Regions from separate parts of the Thiorhodovibrio winogradskyi genome, predicted to be linked through region 1. Evidence: predicted binding sites of a transcription regulator. Region 1 holds the regulator's gene; the other holds the start of a gene.
What was found. Region 1 encodes FliA, which starts transcription of late flagellar genes. Its sites were predicted from a motif close to GCTAAAGTTNNNNNNNNNNCNGCCGATA; they were not measured.

Region 2: Thiowin_RS05855 (YjfB family protein) is a predicted target of FliA. The motif match lies at 1,663-1,690, and genes of this name have one in related genera.

What each region holds. Positions count from the first base shown of each region.
Region 1 is NZ_CP121472.1:5,275,808-5,279,258, forward strand. It holds gene Thiowin_RS24160 (protein phosphatase CheZ) at 1-488, opposite strand, end outside; gene cheY (chemotaxis response regulator CheY) at 546-920, opposite strand; gene Thiowin_RS24170 (RNA polymerase sigma factor FliA) at 994-1,746, opposite strand; gene Thiowin_RS24175 (MinD/ParA family protein) at 1,985-2,806, opposite strand; gene flhF (flagellar biosynthesis protein FlhF) at 2,793-3,451, opposite strand, start outside.
Region 2 is NZ_CP121472.1:1,277,174-1,280,624, reverse strand. It holds gene Thiowin_RS05865 (HDOD domain-containing protein) at 1-1,156, opposite strand, end outside; gene Thiowin_RS05860 (hypothetical protein) at 1,296-1,616, opposite strand; gene Thiowin_RS05855 (YjfB family protein) at 1,740-1,949, shown strand; gene Thiowin_RS05850 (putative metalloprotease CJM1_0395 family protein) at 2,083-2,775, opposite strand; gene Thiowin_RS05845 (SPOR domain-containing protein) at 3,111-3,451, opposite strand, start outside.

The DNA.
Region 1 (3,451 bases):
GACATCAGGCTGCCAAGCTGCTTGGTTTGATCAGTGGTTTGGCGCAGGAATTCGTCGAGCTCACGGGTCAATTCGCGAAACTGCTCGACACTCAACTTGCGACCGCGAAACTCGGTCCAGCTCCCGGCGAAGCGCGCGGATTCAGCATGCAGCGCCTCGGCAATGGGCAGCCCGGTCTCCACCGCATTTAGGGTACGGTGGGTGGCCTGCTCGGTCATGGTAATGACGTGATTCAGGCGCTGCTTGGCATCTGGAAATTCGGACCGGGTGATTTCGATCAGGCGGGAGTCGTCACGGAAGCTGCGCAGGGCGTCGTGAAGTTCGCGGGTGAGGCGCCCAAGCTCCTCGAACAACTCGCGCTCATAGGGGGCTCCCAGGCGTTGAATGGTCAGGCCAGCTTCATCGACCTGCCCTGACTCGAGTTGCTCGACCAGCAGGCGCGCCAACTCGAGTTGACGTGCCTGTGTTGCTTCATTCTGATGTGGCATGATTTTCTTGCTGCTCCGGAACCAGTGGTAAAGCCAGGGCACCCGCAGTGAACAATGTCAGCCTTCGAGCCGCTCAAAGATTTTATCGATCTTTTCTTTCAACGTTTCGGCCGTGAAGGGTTTGACGATATAGCCATTCACCCCGGCTTGCGCCGCCTCCATGATCTGTTCGCGCTTGGCCTCAGCCGTGACCATTAGCACTGGCAAACTCTTGAGACGCTCATCCGCGCGAATGGCCTTGAGAAGCTCAATGCCTTGCATGTTGGGCATATTCCAGTCGGTCACCAGGAAGTTGAAATCGCCGTTTTTCAGCATTGGCAGCGCGGTGCTGCCATCATCGGCTTCCATGGTGTTGCTGAACCCGAGCTCGCGCAGGAGATTCTTGATGATACGACGCATCGTGGAAAAATCATCCACGATGAGAATTTTCATGCCTTTATCCACTTTCAGCTCCAAACCAACTCGATTAGTAATTAGATGAAGACCACAAACCAACGCCAGCAGTTCAGATTCCGGTCCCCGAGCCCACCCAATCCTGCAGGCGCGCCCTTAGTCTATGAACAGACTGACTGCGGATCTGGCACACACGGGATTCTGTTATTCCCATCACAGCACCGATCTCGCGCAAATTCAATTCCTCGTTGTAGTAGAGCGCCAACACCAGTCGCTCCTTCTCGGGCAGACTGGCAAGGGCTTCCGCCAAAGCGTCGCGAAAATCGTCGCGCTCAAGTGACTCAATCGGCGTCAAACCATCGGCTGGCAACAAGCGATCAGGATCTTGATCTTGACCGAAGAGTTCATCCAGACCCAGCAGATGCACGCCCGCGTTGTCCTGGAGCATGGCATGGAATTCATCCAAACCAACATCCAACTCGGAGGCAATTTCTCGATCACGCGCGGCACGCCCCTCGCGCGCCTCGACGCGCTGAATGGCCTCGGCAATCCGACGGCTGTTGCGATGCACCGAGCGCGGCGCCCAATCCGACCGCCGCAGTTCATCGATCATGGCGCCGCGTATTCGAATCCCGGCGTAGGTAGCAAAGGTGGCGCCCTGCCCGCCCTGAAACTGTCGCGCAGCCTCAATCAGGCCAATCATACCTGATTGAATCAAATCATCGACCTGCACCGAAGCAGGCAGGCGCGCCATCAGGTGATGCGCGATCCGCCGCACCAGGTCGACGTGTTCGGTTACGAGCTGCTCGGGCGACTGCGCGTCGGCATCGCTTCGATAGCCTTGAAGGGGTCGCTTTGCGGTCATGACGGGTGCAAGGTCATGCCTCCCAGTGCTCGACTTGATCGATGTCAGTCTTTGGCATTGTAGCCCGAAAAAAGGACCAAAAGGCCAAGCCTGACAGCCAGGCTAATGCCCGTCGCACGACACCACGCCGGGACATGCCGCCGCTGATTCGCGGTCAGGCTCATGGTCCTGTCCACTCCAGCATCATGAAACGGCGGATCATGGAGCAGCTCTCTCAGGGTGCGACCGCGCCAGTGACTCAGGCCTGTTCGAGCATGCGCTCGACAAAGAAACCAAGACCGCCGCCCCCTCGAGCGGTTTTCCAGCCGTCGACCCGCCGAGCCAGATCATTAAAGGCCCGCGCCGCGGGACTTTCCGGATACAGACTCACCACTGGTACGCGCTTGCGCACAGCCCGGCGCAGATGCTCATCAAGCGGGATGGTGGCCGAGACATCCACCACCACCTCGGGCAAATACTGGGTCAGCACCGTGGACAATTTTTGCGCCAGACGGCGCGCGGCCTCGGCACTGGCCATCATGTTGCAAACCAGATGGAAGCGACGCAAGCCGTGATCCTGATGCAGCACTTTCATCAATGCATAGGCGTCGGTCATGGAGGCTGGCTCGTCGCAGACCACCACCAGCACCTCCTGCACCGCCTTGCAAAAACTGGTGACCGATTCCTGCACTCCGGCGGCGGTATCGACGATCAACACGTCAAGAGGGTCGCGATACGAGCTGAAGGCGCGGATCAGCCCGGCATGCTCGGCCGCGCTTAGGTTAGCCATGGATGCGATGCCCGATGCGGAGGGAATCAACAGGATGCCCTCGGGCCCTTCCACCATGACGTCTTTCAACTCCTCGACCTCGCCGCTAACCAGGTGATGCAGGGTGCGCTCGGGACGCAGTCCGAGCAGCAGATCGGCATTGGCAAGGCCCAGGTCGGCGTCGAACAGCATGACGCGCCGGCCCAGCCGGGCCAGGGCCACGGCCAGGTTGACCGACACATTGGTTTTGCCAACGCCACCTTTACCGCTGGCGATGGCGAGAATTTTCAGCCCGGACTCATAGGCCGACATGAGCGCTCTTCCTAAATGGAACCACCGACTCGAGGATCATACCCTGATCCAGCGGGCCAAGGCGATCAGCGATGGGCGCCGAACCCAGTGGACGCGTCGCCGCGCGCTCGGCTGACGCGCGCATGGAGCCAGTGCGCAGCAGTGGTGTTTCGCGCAATGCCAAACGCGTCAGATAGAGCGTGTCGACGGCATGGAAGTGTTCACCAAGCCCCTGGCCATCGCTGTAGAAAGTGAGCCCGAGGCGCTGCTCGAGCAACACGGACAGAGTCTCGCCAAGCTGTTCAGCTTCGTCGACCTTGGTCAGCACCAATGCGCTCGGAGCGCTCCCCTGAAAGGCTTGCAACACCTGGCGCAAAATTCGCCCCTGATGGGTGGCGGCGAGCACCAGCCAAGTTTCCAGATCGATTTCGGAGCGAATCTGCGCGAACAAACGCTGTTCGGCCACATCGCGCGCTGACTGCCCGGCGGTATCCACCAGTACCAGGCGGCCTTCGCCAGATCGCACCGCCAGATCGGCCAACTCGCGCTCGCTCTCAAGGAGCATGACCGGAACCCCGGCCATCTGGCCAAACGCCTGGAGTTGCTTATAGGCGCCCAAGCGCTGGCGATCTAGGGTGACCAGGCTGATGGCGTCGCGCCCCATGC
Region 2 (3,451 bases), 1.5 Mb from region 1:
CCAAAGCTCCGTCGTCGCCTGGAATCTGCAGCTGCAGCGTCTCGAAAGCCGGTATTTCAGCCGCTGGCGGACGAGGCCGGCCGTGATGCGCCAGGGCCGCCCAACGGGCGACGATATTCAGGCAAGCATAGTCCGGCTCCGGTGCCTGATAGCTCCAGCTCGCACCATGCTCAGCAACGGTCACCAGATCCGAACCCAGCTCCCAGTAATTAATGACAAGAACACCGGTCACGCTCAGAAGTTTTTGCAGCAGGTCATCAAGCTCTTTGCGCTCCCCGGTTGCGCTGCCGCCCTGATCAAAAAACTGGATGATGGGCACGGCGCCAACGCTCGAGAGCAATCCGGCCAACAATGCGCGATCCGGATTGAGCAACTGCAACTTCTGCGACAAGAGTGAACAATAGGCCGAACGCAAGACACTGTCTTCCCAAACCTCGGCGATCGCCTCCCGAGCCACTTGATGCTTCGCCTTAAAGACCTGGCGCAAAGCCAGATTCGTTGCCAGCATTCGGGTATTTGAAAAACCGAGCCGTACAACGGCGTCCCGGACAGAGGTAATTTCCTTCGCGGCACGAAAACGGGGGCTATTGGTCGCAAATATCAACGCACCAGCAAGGGTTGCGTCGTTTTGTATCAGCTCTGTGAGCTCAGAAACGCCAACATCCGGATCAGCCGTGAGGCTCTGTATACGCAAGGCAACCTCTGGCCGCGCAGGCAACTCCAAGCGATTCGAGTTGATCTGCTCGTAGAGTTTGGCGAGAAAGCCCCCTTCAGCGTCGTCAAGATCCAGTTCATCGACCTGCGTGATAGCGCCGCCAGCTTTTGGGAGCAGAGAGGCAGGCACTCCAAGCAGAAGGCACCGGGCCTGAGTCACGATCGTATCGTCCTCGGAACCCGTCTCATCGAAAAGCTCCACCGGGTCACTCAGGCCGAGACAACTATCGAGCTCGCGCTCAAGCCCATTGCAGGCGCGAACCACATTGCCATCGACCAGGAACAACCGTTGGTTGCCAATCTGGCGTCGCGCCAAGCGTTTGCCCTGGTCTACACGCACCAGTTTTGCATGCGACGCCAGTTCAGTGCGCGCTTGGTCGGACAAGCTCTTGGTGATTTCCATCTGCGCAAGCACGGCAGATGGCGTAATGCCCTCGGACATCGATTCTTTCCCAGCAATCAAGCAAAGCCTCAAGGCTTATAGTCTAGCAAGAACGACGCTGCGAGGAGATAAAACAAGCCAAAAATTAGCAGGACTTAAAAAAGACGGCGGATAATGGATTGTAAGGAGGGAAAAAAGCTTAGCTGTCCAGCCGAGGGCGGCGCAAATCGCCGAGACTCCAGAACTGATCGCCGCGCAGATAACCAGCCGAGACTTGGTCAACCAGGGCCATGGGACGCCCATCATCGTCTCGCTCGGCCACCCAGTCAGTTGGCAGCGAATCGAGCAAGTGCACGCTTGCCAGTCGACCGTCATCCGTCAAGCACAGTCGCACCTGACCGTCGACTTCATGGCGAAATGCCGGCAGAAAACCAGCCGCGAGCGCCGGCGACCTAGCAGCGCTTACCGTGGCATGCGGCGGTGAGAAGATGAGTTGCCTAACGGCTTGTTGCAGCATCATGGATCAGTTCCTCGCGGTCTTCTTAATCCGAATAACGACATATCGGGTTAAAACTTGAAGCACCGCAGCCGATACAGTAAGGGATCGGACCGCCAGGTTCGCCTAAGCCAACAGGAGCCACCAATGGATATGTCTTCCGTATCAGGGGTCGCAAACCTAGCGACAAACGCCAACAACGCCCAGATTAAGGATGCTGTCGGCATCTCCGTGCTCAATAAAGCCCTGGATGCTCAGGTTGAGAGCGCTACTGCCTTGATCAAAAGTGTCGCCGAAAGTCCACAGCCTTCCGCGTTGCCGGACAATGTTGGCGGTAATGTCAACGTAACCGCTTAAATACGGCAGCCAACGATGTGACTTACTTTCATAGTCCCAAACACTTCGGTAATGAAAGCGATCTCTCACGGGGGGCGGCCCAGGGCACGCAAGATCTTGCCTTGGGTCAGCCTCCATCTAGTGAGTAAGCGCCTCAAGCAAATTGACTGAGTCCATGGCTCGCCGGCGCGGCAAAAAATCCAGCAAAGCGTTGCCGCAGGCGAGCACTGGCATCGGCGGTATCGCCCAGAGCCGGCTCTTCATCCTCCTTTTCTTCGGATTGCTCAAGCGACCCGGACATTTCGCGCAGATTCTCCTCCAGCATCTCGCCATGCGCCTGAGCCTCCATGCTCCGCGCTTGCGCGGCGACTCGATAATCCTGGGACGATGGTTCCGCCGGCGCAAGTGCCGCACGCAGGATAACCCGCGCTTTCTCCATGGTGGCCGCGGGATCGTTTGGAACGGGTGAGGTATCGATTGATACCTCGCCGCCGACCGCATAGCGATTGCCGTCAGGTCCGGTTTGGTAGTCGTAACTCGGCGCCTTGGTCACATAACTACCACCCGCAGCCGCATGCGCCTGCTCATGCGCGCGCACTTCCATATCGCGCTGGCGCAGTCCGCTGACCACGACCTCTTCATCGGGCGTGAGTTCCTGCGATTTCGTCTCATCGCCGGATTCTGTCTGTTCTTCCTCCCCTTGCTTGTCCTCGTCCGCCGCTTGAGAACCAGCGACCCGGGGCTCAGCCGAACTCGCGTTGGCCGCCTCGCTGTTGGCAGGCGAATCCCGCGACCATTGCGCATCTTGAGGGATCAGACGCCCGGCGGCCTGATTCAAGGCCGTCATTTTGCCAATGGCAGCGCCCGACTCAACCGCCGGGACAGATGTAGCGAGCGGGATGGAATTCGGGGTGGCAGCCGAAACCTTACTCTCGGTCTCGCCCACCCGACTCGGCAACGGCGCTGACTGACCCGCAGGCACACCTGCGCCTCCAGGCCTGCCTGGATACACATGATGATAGGACTGTACTGCGAAACCAATCTGCATGTCACTGATAACCGCGGTGTTAAAAAGGCGTGACCAATAACCGCGACGAAAATACCGGAAAACCGGGGGGACAGAGAAAATAACGACCGACTATGATGCGACTTGAGCGCGAATCTTGAGCGCCTGTAGACAGGCTAGTCTCGCAACGACTGGCGCACCGACTCGACTGACCTTATCCAGTAACCTTGCCCACGAAGCGCCTCAGGCAGTTTGGCAAGCGCCCGTTCAGCATCGGCACGCGCAGGATAAACGCCAGCGAGCACAACGACGAAATCCTGTGATTTGGTTCGCGTTGGAACAAATCGCGCATCGACTTCACCGAATGCCGCGACATGCTGGCGCGCCGCGCCAATCGAACGGGTTGCAACCAACTGAATCGTAAAATGCTGACCGGACTGCTGCAAAATCCAGTCTCGGTCAAGCCCATCGGAAGCCGACTCTGTCTCCTCATTGTTCGGTTCTGCGTCATCTTGCT